2 regions of the Viridibacillus sp. FSL R5-0888 genome follow, and region 1 is predicted to be linked to the other one. Evidence: predicted binding sites of a transcription regulator. Region 1 holds the regulator's gene; the other holds the start of a gene.
The links. Region 1 encodes Rex, which represses fermentation and respiration genes when NADH is low (regulators of the CRP and FNR family bind a similar motif). Its sites were predicted from a motif close to TTGTGAAATATTTCACAA; they were not measured.

Region 1 (9,558 bases):
AGGGTGAAAGCCCGAGAGAGCCGCAGTGAATAGGCCCAGGCGACTGTTTAGCAAAAACACAGGTCTCTGCAAAACCGTAAGGTGACGTATAGGGGCTGACGCCTGCCCGGTGCTGGAAGGTTAAGAGGAGTGCTTAGCGCAAGCGAAGGTGCGAATTGAAGCCCCAGTAAACGGCGGCCGTAACTATAACGGTCCTAAGGTAGCGAAATTCCTTGTCGGGTAAGTTCCGACCCGCACGAAAGGCGTAACGATCTGGGCACTGTCTCAACGAGAGACTCGGTGAAATTATAGTACCTGTGAAGATGCAGGTTACCCGCGACAGGACGGAAAGACCCCGTGGAGCTTTACTGTAGCCTGATATTGAATTTTGATACATCTTGTACAGGATAGGTAGGAGCCAGAGATTCCGGAGCGCCAGCTTCGGAGGAGGCGTTGGTGGGATACTACCCTAGATGTATTGAACTTCTAACCCATGCCCCTTAGCGGGGTAGGAGACAGTGTCAGGCGGGCAGTTTGACTGGGGCGGTCGCCTCCTAAAGAGTAACGGAGGCGCCCAAAGGTTCCCTCAGAATGGTTGGAAATCATTCGTAGAGTGTAAAGGCATAAGGGAGCTTGACTGCGAGACCTACAAGTCGAGCAGGGTCGAAAGACGGGCTTAGTGATCCGGTGGTTCCGCATGGAAGGGCCATCGCTCAACGGATAAAAGCTACCCCGGGGATAACAGGCTTATCTCCCCCAAGAGTCCACATCGACGGGGAGGTTTGGCACCTCGATGTCGGCTCATCGCATCCTGGGGCTGTAGTCGGTCCCAAGGGTTGGGCTGTTCGCCCATTAAAGCGGTACGCGAGCTGGGTTCAGAACGTCGTGAGACAGTTCGGTCCCTATCCGTCGTGGGCGTAGGAAATTTGAGAGGAGCTGTCCTTAGTACGAGAGGACCGGGATGGACACACCGCTGGTGTACCAGTTGTTCTGCCAAGGGCATCGCTGGGTAGCTATGTGTGGACGGGATAAGTGCTGAAAGCATCTAAGCATGAAGCCCCCCTCAAGATGAGATTTCCCATTACGCAAGTAAGTAAGATCCCTCAAAGACGATGAGGTAGATAGGTTCGAGGTGGAAGTGTGGCGACATACGGAGCTGACGAATACTAATAGATCGAGGACTTAACCAAATTTTACTTAACGAACTTCAATGTAATTTATCCAGTTTTGAGAGAACAAGTTCTCTAAAAGAGAGTTTCAAGACACAAGTAGTACAAGGAAATGAACGAATGATAACCGGAATGTACTTTAGTACATGAGGATTTGAATGAGTGAAATTGACGTAGTAATACGATGTGTATTGGAAGTCTAATATAGTCTAGTGATGATGGCAAAGAGGTCACACCCGTTCCCATGCCGAACACGGAAGTTAAGCTCTTTAGCGCCGATGGTAGTTGGGGGTTTCCCCCTGTGAGAGTAGGACGTTGCTAGGCACATCAAAGCACAGCTGATTTAATCAGTTGTGTTTTTTTATTTGTCAAAAATGTAATGGTATATAAGATTTATATATCATTAAATGTAGTTTTTTATATTGTTATAAGTTTGGCGGGTTTGCGGGTTTTATTTTCCGAATCAGAGGAGAGCTGGATTAGTAGCTTCATTATTATGGCTAATTTAATTTGAGACATGGTAAACAGTGATCAAAATTTGCTTGGTAGGGAAATTTCTTTATTTAGGAAAGTTTGAGATTTACAATTATTGAATATTGCCATTTAAATAGAGTAAATGTAACTTCATTAGTGTAACTATTAATGATAGGTAGTTTAAAGTATTAGAAAAAGCTAGAATCATACAATATTAGCTGGATAAAGTAAAAATATTTTATGTAAAAGTAGTTTTTTTTATGAAAATCTATTGCTAAAGCGTAGATTAGCTGATATAATAAATCTTGTCTTAAAGAAATGGTCCGGTAGTTCAGTTGGTTAGAATGCCTGCCTGTCACGCAGGAGGTCGCGGGTTCGAGTCCCGTCCGGACCGCCATTTACTTTTAAATTCAAATGTAAACACAGCTAATGTAGCTGTGTTATTTTTTTATGTCCAAAAAATTTTAGCCCGTTCACTTTGAACATTTGCGGCGCTTTAGGTAAACTATAGTTAATGTAAGTTTGAGAGGATAAGGTCGAATGACAATGGAGATATTGGTTAATTCATTAGAAGAAACACAAAATCTTGCTTTGAAACTGGCTGATTTGCTGGAAGCGCAGGATACGATTACACTTGAAGGAGATCTTGGCGCAGGTAAGACGACTTTTACACAGTCTTTGGCGAAGGGATTAGGAATTACACGTACAGTAAATAGTCCAACATTTACAATTTTAAAGCAATATGAGGGTAGATTGCCATTCAATCATTTAGATGTCTATCGACTAGCTGATAGCGACGAAGATTTAGGCTGGGATGAATTGTTTTTCGGTGATGCTGTGTCTGTAATAGAATGGGCTCATCTTATTGAGCAAGATCTGCCAGCTGAACGTCTAGGGATTGAAATCCATCGAATAGATGAAAATAAAAGACGATTTTTATTGAAACCAATCGGTAAGCGTTATGAAAGATTGTGTGAGGAGTTAATGAAATGATTTGGTTAGGGATAGATACATCGAATTCCCCGTTAGCTGTAGCCATTGTAAAAGATGGTCAAGTTGTAGCGGAGGAAGTAGCGAATATTAAATTAAATCATTCAATTGGGGCTATGCCTGCAATTGAGCGATTATTTGAAAGAGCAAAGATGAAACCAGCTGAAATTGATGCAATTGCAGTTGGAGAGGGTCCTGGTTCTTATACAGGTGTGCGCATTGGTGTTACGATTGCTAAGACACTTGCTTGGACATTAAAGAAACCACTAGTTGGTATTTCTAGTTTAAAGCTCTTAGCAGCAAATGCAGCACTTTATAATGGAGTTGTATGCTCTATTATTGACGCGAGAAGACAAAATGTCTACGCAGGTGCTTATAATATGTCAGCAGGTCTAACGTCAGCAGTTGAGGATGGGCATTATAGCTTGCAAGGATTACTTGAAAATTTAAAGAACTTAAATGCACCAGTGATGTTCGTTGGACATGATGTGGATTTATTTTGGGAGTCAATCCAAGACCAACTAGGAGATCATGCAGTACGTGCACCTTTTACTTTAGATTTACCTAGTGCTAGTCAGCTAATTCAATTAGCTTCACAACAGGAATTGCCTGATATTGAAGCTGTACATTCATTTGTACCTCAATATCGTCGTTTAGCTGAAGCTGAGGCGAATTGGATAAAAGAGCAGAAAGGTCAGTAATAGGTGAAACGATGATTATTTATCGAGAGATGACAGTGGCGGATGTACCAGCAGTGCATGCAATTGAAGCTGAAGTATTCCCATCACCGTGGACGATGGATTCTTTTTATCATGAAATGACTACAAATACACAAGCTACCTATGTTGTTGCTGTGGACGGCACAGAGCAAATTATAGGGTTTTGTGGCATGTGGATTGTATTAGATGAAAGTCAAATTACAAATGTGGCAGTAACAGCATCTGCTAGGGGTTTAGGGATAGGTGAAGGACTAATGCGTGAAGCAATTCGTATCGCTCGTGAACGGGCAGTTGTCGTTATGAGTTTAGAGGTACGTGTTACAAATACAGTTGCCCAAAATCTCTATCGTAAACTTGGCTTTCAAGATGGAGGTATCCGAAAAGGATACTATACAGATAATCAAGAGGACGCTCTTGTCATGTGGGTGAATTTATAATGGAAAATCGATATATATTAGGAATCGAAAGTAGTTGCGATGAAACGGCAGCTTCTATTGTCAAAAATGGGTGTGAAATAGTGTCAAATGTAGTGGCATCTCAAATTGAGAGTCACAAACGTTTTGGTGGTGTTGTACCAGAAATTGCTTCAAGACACCATGTAGAGCAAGTGACACTAGTGATTGAAGAGGCATTGGCGCAGGCAAATATGAAGCCAGAGGATCTAGATGCGGTAGCAGTAACAGAAGGTCCTGGGTTAGTTGGGGCACTTTTAATTGGTATTAATGCAGCGAAGGCTTTTGCATTTGCTAATGGCCTCCCGTTAATAGGTGTACATCATATTGCAGGGCATATATATGCAAATGCTTTAATGCAGCCGATGGAATTTCCTTTACTTGCTCTAGTGGTATCTGGTGGACATACAGAACTTGTTTTCATGAAGGAACATGGCTCATTTGAATTGATTGGAGAAACTCGTGATGATGCTGCTGGTGAAGCTTATGATAAGGTAGCTCGCGTATTGAATATTCAATATCCAGGTGGTCCGCATATTGACCGTATGGCGCATGAGAGTGATGAAGCAGTTAAATTTCCCCGAGTTTGGTTGGAAGAGGATTCATATGATTTCAGCTTTAGTGGTTTAAAATCTGCAGTGATTAACTATAAGCATAATGCCGAGCAACGAGGCATCGAAGTAAATCCATTACATGTTGCTAAAGGTTTCCAAGATAGTGTTGTAGAAGTGTTAACAGCGAAAACATTACGTGCAGCGCGACAGTTCAATGTGAAACAAGTAATTGCAGCTGGTGGTGTTTCAGCTAATAAAGGTCTGCGTAAATCACTAGAAGAAACATTTGCTAATGAAGGTATTCCTTTTTATGTGCCACCACTTAAATTGTGCACAGATAATGCGGCAATGATTGCTGCTGCTGGTACATTTATGTTTGAAGCTGGAAAGCGTAGCGATATGGGAATGAATGGACGCCCAGGTATGGAATTAGTATCTTGGCATAAATAATATCACTTATTTACTAAAACTAAATTGTGTATGAGAAAAGATTACTTTCGTCAGAAAGTGATCTTTTTTTCATAAAATGGGAACAAGGGATGAAAAATACGAACATTCGTACTTATGCACAATCTGTGGATAAGTTGTGGATAATATGTGTGTTTTCAACATATGGTATTGTCTTTTACACAACTAAATGTGTGTAAAATAAATTTACGTTGTGGATAATGTGTATAACTATGTTAATATACTGGGAATAAAGGAGTTATAATGTGTATAACCCTGTGGAGAAAAAATACGTAAAATTTCTTCTTGACCTATATATGGGACATGAATTGTTCTTATACGACAAAAACCGCGTGCTCATCGACACGCGGTTTTCTTTTAAAACATTTCAAGTTGTTCGTTTAGTTCAAGCCATTCCATCTCAGCTGTTTCATGCTCTTCTTTGGTTTCATCAAGTTGATGTTGAAGGGCCATTACTTTTTCGTGATCAGGGAAGATTTCTGGATCGCACAGTTGCTCCTCTATGAAACGGATTTGCTCTTGATAGTTTGCCATACTATCTTCAATCTCTTCAATTCGTCGACGAATTTGACGTTCCTTCTTTTTAGCTTCCTTATCGATTTTTCCATTTGTCGTCACTTTTTCTGGAGCTTGCTCTTTTGGAAGAGGTATTGCTGCAAGTTTTTCAGCTGCTAATTCTTCAAGCTCTTTTTTCTTCTCTACAAAATAATCATAATCACCTAAATATTCAAAGCTACCATCAGCCGATAAATCAATAACTTTTGTAGCAATACGATTAATGAAATAACGGTCGTGGGAAACAAATAGTAAAGTGCCTGGATAATCGATGAGCGCATTTTCCAATATTTCCTTACTATCTAAGTCTAAATGGTTCGTCGGTTCATCAAGAATAAGGAAATTACATTTTTGAAGCATCAGTTTCGCGAGTGCAAGACGTGCTTTTTCCCCACCCGATAAATCTTGTACGATTTTACTGACGTCATCACCAGAGAATAGGAAGCGACCTAGCACTGTGCGAATGTCTTTTTCGTTCATTAATGGCCATTCATCCCAAAGCTCTTTTAAAACAGTTTTGTTGCTTGTAAGCTTCGCTTGCTCCTGGTCATAATAACCGATTTGAATATTCGTACCATAATGAATGTCTCCCGCAATGACAGGTTTGTCCTTTACAATGGTTTTTAGTAGTGTAGATTTACCAACACCATTTGGTCCAACAAGGGCAATGCGATCTTCGCGGAAAATACGCATATTAATATGTTGAGATACTAATTTCCCATCATAGCCTATTGCTACATCATTTACTGCCAGTACATCATTACCACTTTGTCGGTCGATGCCAAAGGTAAATGTCGCTGATTTCTCATCGCCATCAGGTGAATCCATCCAATCAGTCTTCTCTAACACTTTACGTCGGCTTTGTGCCATTTTCGTCGTTGAAGCACGAGCGATATTTTTTTGGATAAAGACTTCTAATTTTGCCTTTTCATCTTGTTGCTTTTCGAATAGTTTCATATCACGTTCATAGTTTTTCGCCTTCTCATCTAAGTAGCGACTATAGTTACCTGTGAACTTTGTGACATGATGACGAGAAACTTCGTAAACAATAGATACAACTTGGTCCAAGAAATAGCGGTCATGTGATACGATTAAAATAGCGCCGTCATAATTTTTTAAATAGTTTTCAAGCCAGCTTAATGTTTCAATATCTAGATGGTTTGTAGGTTCATCCAAGATTAACAAATCAGGCTTAGTTAAAAGAAGCTTTGCAAGGGCAAGACGGGTACGTTGCCCACCAGAAAGGGCAGAAATATACTTGTCATAATCAGCTGGATAGAATTGCATACCATGCAAAACGGAGCGTGTATCGGCTTCGTATTGATAGCCACCTTGCTCTTTGAAGTCATGCTGTAACTGATCGTACTCAGCCATTACCTTAGCATAAGTTTCTGCATCCTCATAAACAGCAGGATCAGCCATTTTATGCTCTAAGTTTCGTAACTGCTGTTCTTGTTTTTTTATCGGTTCGAAAATAGTCATCATTTCTTCCCATATAGTTAGAGAAGATTCTAAACCAGCATGTTGTTCTAAATATCCTAGGCGAACATCTTTTGGCATAATGATATCACCAGAATCATAAGAAAGCTGACCCGCTATAATTTTCAGTAATGTAGATTTACCAGCGCCGTTACGGCCAACAAGTGCAACACGATCTCGATGCTGTACTTCTAGCTTAACGCCGCTTAAAATTTCATCCGCAATGTAAGATTTATATAATTGATTGACTTGTAAAACAATCATTTTAGACACCTCAGTTCAATCTTAGTTTATCGGATTGCGCAGTTGGGTGCAATGAGATAACTTTACAGGATAACAATCGTCATGTAATATTGAAACGATTTCGGATTGATTGCAGGAGGAAACTGTGTGAAACACGAAACAACTAAAATTCCACAAGCTACGACAAAAAGGCTTCCTCTCTATTATCGATTTATTCAAAACTTCGCTAAAGCAGGGCAGGAACGCGTCTCTTCAAAGGAATTAAGTGAAGCGATGAAAATTGATTCTGCGACCATTCGTAGAGACTTTTCTCATTTTGGAGCGCTTGGCAAAAAGGGCTACGGCTACGATGTCCAAAAAATGCTAGCGTTTTTTAGAAATATATTAGACCAAGATGAGCGTATGAATGTAGCACTAATAGGGGTAGGGAATTTAGGGAATGCCTTTTTGAAATATAACTTTCAAAAGAATCATAATACAAAAATTGTTGTTGCATTTGATACAAAAGCTCCGCTAGAAGGTAAAATGATAAGTGGTATACCTGTGTATCATCCGGATGCGTTAGAGGACAAGTTTGTTGAGTACGGAGCAGAGCTTCCTATCTTAACTGTACCATCACGCTCTGCACAGATGATGACAGATCGTTTAGTGAAGATGAATGTTAGAGGTATATTAAACTTCACACCGATTAGAATATCAGTACCGGATTCAATTCGGGTGCATACGATTGACTTATCTATCGAGTTACAAACGCTTATATACTTCATGCGAAATGATGAAGAATAACTCGAAATATTCACATTTATAAAATAGCATAATTTAGCGAAATGAGTTAAAATAAGAAGATATTATGAGGAGGTGTCTGTTATGGTTGGCCCAGGGAGTGCTATTATCATAGGGACTGTAGCCCTACTTATTTTCGGACCGAAGAAATTACCTGAGCTTGGAAAAGCAATGGGTTCTACTCTCCGCGAATTCAAAAACGCTACTAAAGGTTTAGCAGAAGACGAAGAGGATACAAAAAAAGTCGTCGATGTTAAAAAAGAAGAAAAATAAGTTAGGATGTTAGTTGGATGAACAATAATGAACTAACGATAATCGAACATATAGAAGAATTAAGAAAACGGCTATATATTGTTGCCGTTTTCTTTGTTATTAGTGTTATCGGTAGCTTCTTTTTAGCTGAACCGTTAATCCACTTTTTACAATTTAATAGTGAAGAAGCACAACAACTACAATTGCATTCATTTAAAGTAACAGATCCAGTAAAGGTCTATTTCCAAGTTATTTTCATTCTATCTGTTGTCATAACATCGCCTGTTATTTTGTATCAGATTTGGTCATTTATTAGTCCAGGTTTATATGAAAAAGAACGTAGAGTAACACTAAGCTATATTCCATACAGTGTATTACTATTCTTGGGAGGCGTCGTGTTCTCATATGAACTATTGTTCCCTTATATTATTAAGTTTATGATGCAAATGTCTGTGGAATTAGATGTGCAACAAACGATAGGAATCAATGAATACTTCGAATTTTTAATGCAAATCACCTTGCCATTCGGAGTAATATTCCAATTGCCAATAGTGGTCTTATTCCTTACACGCTTAGGTATAATCACACCAATGATGTTGACTAAAGTACGAAAATACGCGTACTTTATCTTACTAATCATTGCGGCTATCATTACCCCACCAGATATTATGTCTCATATGTTTGTAACATTACCGCTTTGTATTTTATATGAGATTAGTATCCTTATTTCTCGTGTAGGCTACCGCAAGTATTTAAAAGCGGAACAGCAACGCCAAATTGAATTGGCAAACAATCCTTCTACTGATGAATAATCAGTAGAAGGATTTTTTATTTGGAAAATTAAAAATAGATGAGGGAATACATAAAAAAACCTACTCCACAAAAGAGTAGGTCGGCAATCTTACTGTCCTAAAAACTTCATAAGATCATCTTGATAAAGTTGAACTAAAGTTACAAAGCCATTTAGCATCATATGCGCAATAATCGATGTAATAATGCGTTGTGTCTTATGATATAAAAACGCGAATATAAAGCCTGAAATCGCATACAGTATGATGTGTGAAAAGTCGAAGTGGATCACGGCAAAGACAATTGCACTTACTGCAGCAGCAATAAAGAAATTTGTCTTTCGGAAAATTGAACCGAAAATAACACGGCGGAAGATAAATTCCTCTAAAATCGGTCCAAACACTACAATACCTATAATAGCTACTGGTGCCACATCTGCAATTTCAATTAAATTAGCTGTATTTTCTGAGCCAGTTTTTATGCCTAGACCTTGTTCGATGAGGGCACCGACTGTTTGGCCAAAGAATACGAGGAAGAAGCCAATTATACCCCAGCCGATTGACATAGGAATAGAAGCCTTTTCACCTTTAAAAACTTGCCAAAAACCTTTATCTCTCCTAACGAGAATGAGTGAAACGATTAGAGCGGTACC
Region 2 (9,558 bases), 1.8 Mb from region 1:
TATAACTAAAATTGATTAGTGTTAATTAACTAGAAATAAACGGAGGAACAAAATGAAGGACAAGGATACTATAAAAGTAATAATATTGTTGCTTATACTTGTGTGTCTATATTTGTTTATGCTTGTTTTAGAATGTATTGTAGGTTCAATTTGGAACCTCTTATTATTCCTTGCAGTCATTCTCACAACAATATGGTGCTACTATAAAAAGAAAAGAAAAAAAACATATACCAAAGGAGTTATTTTACTAATTATTTTATTATTAATATTAATTTGGTCTATTGGCCCCTGTGTTTACGAAAAACATATAGCTGAACTAGAGAAAAGTGAATTAGAAGAAAAACAAAGAAAAATTGAAGCCGCAAATTATGTAAAAGAGATGGAAGAAGATATGAAGAAATCTCAAGAAGAGGCAAAGAAAGAATATGATAAAAGAAAAGTAGAAAAAGAAGAATCTAAAAAGGATGAAAAAGTCAAAACATCTTCTACTACAATTTACAATTTTAAAATAGATAAGGATTGTTCAGATTTTAGCAACGCTTCTGAAGCAACTAAATTTATGAACGAGTCAAAGGCAGCTGGCTTTGGAGACCATCGGTTGGATCGAAATAAAGACGGAATTGCTTGCAACTAAAAAAATAAACAAACAAAATCGAAGGTCATTACGTTTAATAGTAATACCTTCTTTTCTTTTTTGACTGTACACCTATCGAATATAATCATAGTCAACACTAGTAACAAGAGTATCTATTACTTGACTTTATTAAACAATATTGTTCATATTTTATTGTTTACTTATTGAAGTAAAGCACCGTTAGTTTAAGTACATTATTTCACAAACTTTGTTGATTTTACATAATTCATTTTATTCATTACAGGAATGCTACCCGACAGGCTGCATAATAAAAAAGACTGCTTATTAGCAGTCTTTTTCAGCTCTTGTATCTGGTAGTTAGCATGGTATGTTCCGGCTACTCATAACAACATCTTTATCCCAAACTTGTCAACAAAACCATAATCCCATTAGTTAAACCGTGAATAATAACTGATGGCCAGATCGAATTAGTTCGTTCATACGCTAAAGCAAAAATGATACCACTAAAGAAATTTACTGGCATTACATTATATGTTGGAATATGAACAATTGTAAAGATTGTTGAGCTAAGTAAAATTGCTCCAATAAATCCTATACGTGTACGTAACCAACGATATAAAAAACCGCGATAAAAAATTTCTTCGTATATTGGTGAGATAACCGCCGCAGAAATAAAGGCAATTAGAACCGTAACGAAAGTTACATTTTGCTGTATTGCCTCGGTTTTGCTGTTCTCCCACGAATTCCCTATAAAACTAGTAAGCACTACAATTATCACGGCACCAACCATTAAGATAACAGAAAATATAACAATGATTTTCCAATCCTTAACAGCGAACCTTTTTATCCCTACTTCACTCCAAGAAAGTTTTTTCGGACGGAGAGCAATAAAATAAACACCTAAAATTAGAATAATTGCTATTGTCAATCCCATTAATGTTCCAGCATATAGAACATTATCAAGCCAGTGAGAATAAATTGGGTGAACAAAGAATTTAATACACCCAATTACAAATACAAATTCAAGTAACATTAAAAATATAAATTCTTTCAAACCCCAACGGTCTTCTTCCTTCCAGTTCATTTCATTTGTTTTCATCCGCCATCACTCTTCCTTTATATGGTATAATCAAACTATATTAGATGACGTTACGTCACCTGCAAGCTTTATTTTTAGGAGGGAATAAAATGAAACGATGGACTACTGGACAGGTATCAAAGCAGCGAAATGTCTCCGTTCGCACACTTCGTTATTACGATCAGATTAATCTCCTCACACCAAGTTTTAAAGATGATAATGGACGACGATATTATTCAGAAGAGGATATGTTTAAATTAGAAAAAATCATCATTCTAAAATCACTTTCACTTCCACTCGAAAATATTCGCGATTTATTAGATAGACTATCCTATAAACAAATTCTAATTTCGCATCACAATTATCTACAAGATGAACTTTCCAAACTTCAAACAAGCATTTCTAATACAAAATCTTTAATTAATATGATCGACTTGGAAGAATCTTTGTCTTGGGAACGTGTCTCTCAACTTATTCAAATTTCACAAAATAGCTCTAAAAAATGGATTGACTATTTTGAAGTTGATGAAAAGGTAATCTTGCAAGAGACAATTCCAAATCTCGGCAACAATGATTCGACAACACATCAGTATATTTCTTTGCTACGACGAATTGAGTGGTGTATAAAACACAATATTAAACCTGAATCAGAGGAAGGTCACCAAATTGCTTGCGAGTTAATAGAAATATCAAACGATACTTTTCAAGGAGATACGACATTGATGGATAAGTTCTGGGAAGTCAGAAAACTGCCCTCTGAGGAAACGGGCCTATACCCGATTTCGAAAGAAGTACTGGAGTATGTAGAGCGTTGTATTGCTAATGTTACATGTTAGGAATAAGTATATGAATGGTCGGGGTAATTAGCATAATATAATAAATACAAATGGCTTATTCAACTAACCTGGCCCTTTAGTTGAATAAGTCGCCTAATTTAAGGTCATTATACTTTTTATTATTCATATTATTTACTCCTCATTCACTCCAACAATTCAAACTAGATAGTTTTTTACATAATGTTTCGTCTATATAGAATTCTTTCCTTGAAGCAACAAAAAACCTCGACTGGTAGCAGTCGAGGTTTTTGTATTAAAAAATTTATAATTTTAAATGTAAGTTTTTTCACATTTTATCACTCGCAAAATTTTAGCGTTTTTATTTTATACCAAGAAGAATTTTATCTATCAATGTATGTATATGGATTTACGAACAGATATATGTTGTGTTATTCATTATTATCAAATAATGAAAACTTAAGATAATCGTTTAAGTTCTTTACAAATTCTTGGATACTAGTCATAAGTAATGGATTACCTTATTTATTAATTCCCTATTGTCCTGCCCCTCCTATCCTTTGATGAATAGAATAATGAAGAAAGAGGATATTTTTATGGGATACTCCGGAAATATGTGCAATTTTAACAGTAACTGTGGAGACAATAAATATGGAGATAATTCAACATTCCTTCTATTTGTTGTTCTATTCATTATTCTAATTTGTCGGACTACTTTCATGTATTAATCAATTCAACACACCCAATATTTATGTGTGAAAAATTATGCTTTAGCTTCTATTCAGATTATCTAATAATGGATAAAAGTCTTCAACATTGTCAATGATTTTTCTAAAATCAAATAGTCTCCAAAACCGCTTTAGATAGCTATCACTCAATGTAATAGTAGTGTAAAGCTAATTTATCCTCAAATCTCCTGGTTTGTTGTCTTCGGTGACCTTTTTCTGCAAAGTGTTCAGTAATCTTTTTTATATAGATTCATAAATTTCTACTTCAAATGGATTTCATGCAGCTCCACACCAACCAAAATCTTTCACAAACTAGGTAACACGTTTATTTATTTTTTTCAAATGAATGATTGATTAGATGAATACCTTATATCCTTTATATAACTAAACATATTCTAGATTATAGAAAGGAGGGAATTTATTATGGGAAATCAAAACTATAATGACTATGGTAGACGTAACAATTCTTCATTCGCTTTAATCGTTGTCCTATTTATTCTTCTAATTATTGTTGGCGTTAGCTTCATACATTAACTCAAAGCCTCTTTTACTAGCTAACCCATGATAGTAATTGTAAAGTTAAGGTAATTTCGCCTTACACATCCCTTTTTTCTGACATCGAGGGTCACTTGCCAACGAGTGACCCTTTTAATCGTTTCTTTCCACATATACATATTAGTTCACAATTTACTGAGCATTTCATTTCAGATATTCATTCAATATAGTGTTGAAATTTAAAATTCTACTATGGTAAATCTATTTAAAATAGTCTTCTACTCCTTCTTCTTTAACTAACCTGTCCCTTTTGTTAAGTAAGAAAAAAGAACTGTCTGAACGCTCAAAGATCTTCTACTAAAGCACCCGTACATTCTTTCACAAAGTTTATTGATTTAGCAAAATTAAACAGTTCATATATTACAAAAATGCTACCCCGTTAGTACATCTTTCATTTTGGAAATATGAAAGAATAATCCATACAATAAAAGAAAATCCCCCTGATCAAAGATATTTAATCCAATATGAAATTGGCCAAAACCTATTCCTTCTATTTCCCCGAAGGAATAGGTTTAAGTATTTTTAACCAAACTAGAAAAAATCGGTGTGCCAAGGCTAATAGTTAAAATAATGTCTAACGGCTAAATCTTTTCCCAACAATTGAAACCGATATGACTAACAATATGTATATTAAGAATTTATCTTTCATAAATTTCATCCCTTTTGAATCCTAAAGCACCCTTCTCTCTAATCGTTTACAACGGATATCCTACAATTTCATTCATGAAAAACTAAAAGTTCTATGTTCTATTCATGGCTATTATTAATAAAATGTCTATTTGTGAATCATTCGACAAAGAATGTAAACAAGGTTTACATATCAAAAACTTATCGTTATAAAATGACCATTCGTAATTGGAGGAAACTGATATGTTCTGGATACAATTTTTGATTTTGTTAATCTGCATCTTTATAGGTGCTAGGATAGGTGGACTTGGTCTTGGAGTAATGGGTGGTGTTGGATTAGCAATCTTTGTATTTCTTTTCGGCCTAGAACCTACTTCCGCACCTATTGATGTTATGCTGATGATTTTATCAGTAATTACTGCTGCAGGAGCTCTTCAAGCCGCAGGTGGTATGGAATATCTCGTTCATATTGCGGAGAAAGCATTAAGAAAAAATCCTAAATGGATTACATTCATCGCTCCTATCGTTACTTACGTTTTTACTTTTTGTGCAGGAACTGGACACGTTGCATACTCCGTTTTACCTGTTATTGCCGAAGTAGCCCGAGAATCAGGTGTTCGTCCTGAAAGACCAATGTCAATCGCAGTAATAGCATCACAGCAAGCAATTACAGCCAGTCCTATTTCAGCAGCGACTGTAGCATTATTAGCTTTATTAGCTGATTTCGAAATTACTTTACTAGATATTTTAATGATCTCTATACCTTCTACTTTTATCGGTTGTATGATAGCTGCTTTTGTTGTTAGTAGAAAAGGTAAAGAGCTACCAGAAGATCCGATTTATTTGAAACGCTTAGAAGAAGGCTTAGCTCCAATTAAACAAGATAAAAAAGCATTCTTTCCAACTAATGCTTCAAAACTTTCTGTTGTATTATTCTTACTTGCCGCAGTATTAATCGTTGCTCTAGGTTCATTTGAAAAATTACGTCCAGGTTGGGATATTGACGGCGTATTTACACCTATGTCTATGCCTGTTACCATTGAAATCGTTATGCTGACAATTGCTGCTTTAATCATTATTTGTTGTAAAGCAAATGTTGACGAAATTGTTTCTGGTAGTGTGTTTAAAGCCGGAGCTTCAGCAGTAGTAGCTATTTTCGGTATCGCTTGGATGGGTGACACATTCTTCAATGGTAATGCTGAACTTATTAACAGTTCGATTTCTGGCCTAGTCACAGCAGCTCCATGGTTATTTGCTATTGCATTATTTGTACTTTCTATTTTACTATACAGCCAAGCAGCAACGGTTCGAACACTAATACCTCTTGGTGTAACGCTTGGTATTAATCCAGCATTATTAATTGCCATTTTCCCAGCTGTTAATGGTTACTTCTTCATTCCAAACTATCCGACAGTAGTGGCAGCCATAAACTTTGACCGTACCGGAACAACTCGAATCGGAAAATATATTCTAAACCATAGCTTTATGCTCCCTGGTTTAGTTTCAACAATCTCTGCCGTTGTAATTGGTATATTACTAAGTTCTGTTTTACTCTAGATACTTTATTTAAAATGTAGCTTTTTATTCTTTGAGCGATTCAAGAAGGACTATTTCATTTTCCTTTTAAGAATATGTGCTAATGAATTACTCGGAGTTACATCAACTTCGAGTAATTCTTTATATAAGTATATCTATTCAGCAATTTGCCCAATTAATAGAATAAGAATTTGAATAAACTCTATATTGGTTAAAACAAATTAATTAAGCTAGAACAAGTTTTTTTATTTCCCCTTAAAGAGTGATAGGGTTTTGTTTTTAGAATTAAGGGGAATAAATCAACAGGAGATGAAAAAAAATAATGAACAAAACGATTATTACTTTAATTGCTGTTGCAATCATGTTAACGGCTTGTAACAGTAAAGGAGAAGATAAAAACAATAACGAGGTTACAGAAAAAAATGAGCAACTCTCGCAAACTGAGGGAGGACAAGAAGTTCGACAAGAAAATGATCAAAATCAATCTAATGAAAGTTCAAATCATGAGGAATGGACTTCATTACCTGAATATAATAATATTATTGAGCAAATTGATAATAAAGAATTTAACTTTCAAACTATAACAGATAACGAAGGTAAACGCGTTCTTCTTCTTATAGATAAAAACGGTGTAGAACAATACAAATCCATATATATCAAATACACCAATCGACTTAAAATAATTAAAATAAATGGAGAAGGACTAATTTTTAATGAAATTATAGAAGGAAAATAGATAATCCCCAAATAAACACCTAAATTTTCAACCCCGCCCTAATTTAGAACGGGGTTAATCTTGTTAGAACTATTAAGTTTTATCACTACATACTACGTGTTTTAAAATAAGGCTTAATATATTTTTTTATCAATATGATAATGAAGCCAAATAATATGGTTATTCAATAAACAAGATGCCTAAAAAGACTAGTGGGGAATCCAAAAGCAAATACCTCATCCTATTGAACAACAGGGGCATATTCGTTTGATATATCAGGCTTGTAGAATTTTGTTTTAATGTATCCCCATCCAAAGGTACTGATGAAAAATAGGATATGTATTAACAGTGAACAATAAAATGCCTATAAGAATTCCGTATATATTTTAAAATGGAAATTAAAGGTTTATATGAATCAGAAGAGAATATAATTATCAAATGAGGGAGGTGGAATATTAGTGCTAAAAAAGAGTTTGATTATAACCTTTGTTATATTCACTATCTTATCAATTATTGGCTGTAATAAGAAGGACGTTTGGAAAGAAAGTTCTTTATTTGAATCTGGTGGATATACGATGATTGGTGAAAAAGGAAAACTTGGCTTTATATACGATGATAGTGAAGTAGTTAAGTTTTATCCAGATAAAACTCAAAAGTATATGTGGCATTTTTGGGGAACGAAAGAAGAGCTAGAACGTCCATTAAAAGTATTAGCTACCCATGAAGATGGTGGTGATCCAATTGTATTAATTGGGGGCAAAAATACTGTAAAACCACATAACGGTGCTGATATGAGTATGCCATCGAATATGTCGCTACCGGAAAGTGGTATGTGGAAAATGGATGCTTATTTTGATGACAACTTGTTTGGTACTGTCTATGTAAAGGTGCACGAAAAGAAATAAATGATTAAAACTATATTATTGAACGTAATTTGAATATAAAAAAGCATTTCAACAGAAATGCTTTTTTTAATACCCTCATTCAAACTTACATTATTATTCAGTCATTACAGTGTTTCTATTAATAGATAAACCATTTAATTGTTCAACGGGTACACCAGTTTCAGTGTAGCTTCTAACATGTTTCCAACCATTGTTTTTAAAGCGGAAAGTTTCAAAAAACAGATTAGCTGGTAGAGGACTTTGACCTTCAAGTAGAATCGTTGCAGATAGTATGGCCATGCATTCATCTCTACCTAAAGGAACTATGCCTATTTCTCTAACGTCCCATTTTGCTTCCTTACTTTTCACAAAATTAAACCCTTGAGCCCAACCTTCTAATGATTCACCATATCCATAATCGACTATCCCATTTTGCGTAACCTCTCGTGCTTGATAGTCTTTGGAAATGAGTGCTTTCATCTCTTCAAATGAGCATGTTCTCCAAATCTCTAAATAGCTATCTAAAAACTGTCTAAATGTTTGGCTCAAAGTAATCCTCCTTACAGATTGTAGTCTTCTTCAAGAATTCTATGAATAAAGAAAAAATCCTTTTTAATAAAGAGAATTAATTTATATTTTAGTTATATTTGCTCCGCTTCAATCTGAACCCCAACACGTTTCATCTGTAACCAATAATAGGTCGTTACCAGTACGCTGATAGCGCCAAATACCAGCACCATGAATTGTAGGCCAATAAAATCTAGTAAAGCACCTGTGGACAATAAGACTATTTGAAACATAATTCGATCTAGCATATTTCTGAAAGAAAAGAAGCGTCCATGGTATTCTTTCGGTACTTGTTTTTGAAATATCGTCATTACTGTTGGGAAGAAACAACCTAAAGAGAATCCGAAGAGCGCAAATGTTATTAATGTCAGGAACGAACTTCCTGCAAAATACAACAGCATTTCCCCACTTCCAATGACAATGAGACAAACAAATAAGATTCGCTCTATCCTCCATTTCTCCCCAATATATTTGATAGCAAAGGAACCAACCATAAAGGAAATGCCCTCTACAGTATAAATCATCCCTTTAATCATCGCAGAATCTTGAAATTCACTTATCTTAATGACTAATAAATTAAATGAACCTAAAAATAAGAGAGGTATAAACGATAAAATAAACGTCATTTTCACACCCAGATTTGCTTGAAGCATTGGGAATACTTCTTTAAAGCCACTTCCCTTTTTAGTACTTTCCTCGGGTTGAGCGGTGCTTTGAGGTTTCTCTTCTGGGATTTTTAACATAAAAGTAAACAAGAGCAATGCAATATACGCGACGAATGAGAGCAAATAAAGTGTACCTATAGCCGAATATACTAATATCAAACCGGCTAAGGCGGTCCCTGCAACACGAGCAACTGTAGAAACATTCATATCCCAACCATTTAATTGCAATAAATCCTTTTCACCTACAATTAAAGGCAAAGTAGCTTGAAGTGCTGGAAAATAAAAAGATGCAGAAATTTGTAAAAGTACTAAGAAAACAACCATCCACCAAATAGATCCTGTCGCTAATGCTATAAACATAAAGACAACACTTACAACACGCCCAACACTAGAGTAAATTAACACAGTTTTTTTACGGGATTGATCGATTATACGTCCAGCTAATGGCCCCATCATCACTCCAGCTAGTAAACCACTTGATAGAATAAGTGACTTAACAAAGTCAGAAGGCACCTTTTCTTGCATGAACTCTAGATTACCGATTATGCTCGCCCATAATCCAAGTCCTGCAATTAATTCACCAATTAAAACAATCCAAACATTCCGATTTTTCCACATATTCTTCTCCTTAAAAAGAAAGGAGCTACTATGAGCTCCTTTCTTCCTGTAATGTTACATATATTATTTTGTAGGCTTCATTTTCACAACTCTTGTAAGTTCACCGTCAGTATCAATATCAACTACAAATGAACCATTTGAGTAACGGTCTGCATTACGATAATTATCTTCATGTACTTGCTCTTGAACACCTTTT

Region 2: the regulator Rex is predicted to act here: its motif matches at 4,530-4,547, upstream of MKY02_RS10705 (anaerobic C4-dicarboxylate transporter family protein).

What each region holds. Positions count from the first base shown of each region.
Region 1 covers NZ_JBBPAU010000001.1:370,566-380,123, forward strand. Annotated here, with positions in the region: rRNA gene MKY02_RS01930 (23S ribosomal RNA) at 1-1,169, shown strand, start outside; rRNA gene rrf (5S ribosomal RNA) at 1,357-1,472, shown strand; tRNA gene MKY02_RS01940 (tRNA-Asp) at 1,943-2,019, shown strand; gene tsaE (tRNA (adenosine(37)-N6)-threonylcarbamoyltransferase complex ATPase subunit type 1 TsaE) at 2,163-2,615, shown strand; gene tsaB (tRNA (adenosine(37)-N6)-threonylcarbamoyltransferase complex dimerization subunit type 1 TsaB) at 2,612-3,313, shown strand; gene rimI (ribosomal protein S18-alanine N-acetyltransferase) at 3,325-3,768, shown strand; gene tsaD (tRNA (adenosine(37)-N6)-threonylcarbamoyltransferase complex transferase subunit TsaD) at 3,768-4,787, shown strand; gene MKY02_RS01965 (ABC-F family ATP-binding cassette domain-containing protein) at 5,163-7,103, opposite strand; gene MKY02_RS01970 (redox-sensing transcriptional repressor Rex) at 7,230-7,868, shown strand; gene MKY02_RS01975 (twin-arginine translocase TatA/TatE family subunit) at 7,950-8,138, shown strand; gene tatC (twin-arginine translocase subunit TatC) at 8,156-8,929, shown strand; gene MKY02_RS01985 (CPBP family intramembrane glutamic endopeptidase) at 9,019-9,558, opposite strand, start outside.
Region 2 covers NZ_JBBPAU010000001.1:2,150,759-2,160,316, reverse strand. Annotated here, with positions in the region: gene MKY02_RS10725 (excalibur calcium-binding domain-containing protein) at 53-634, shown strand; gene MKY02_RS10720 (CPBP family intramembrane glutamic endopeptidase) at 990-1,694, opposite strand; gene MKY02_RS10715 (MerR family transcriptional regulator) at 1,784-2,509, shown strand; partial or broken gene MKY02_RS22010 (YjcZ family sporulation protein) at 3,658-3,729, shown strand; gene MKY02_RS10705 (anaerobic C4-dicarboxylate transporter family protein) at 4,621-5,934, shown strand; gene MKY02_RS10700 (hypothetical protein) at 6,236-6,649, shown strand; gene MKY02_RS10695 (hypothetical protein) at 7,087-7,533, shown strand; gene MKY02_RS10690 (hypothetical protein) at 7,627-8,061, opposite strand; gene MKY02_RS10685 (MFS transporter) at 8,154-9,362, opposite strand; gene parC (DNA topoisomerase IV subunit A) at 9,426-9,558, opposite strand, start outside.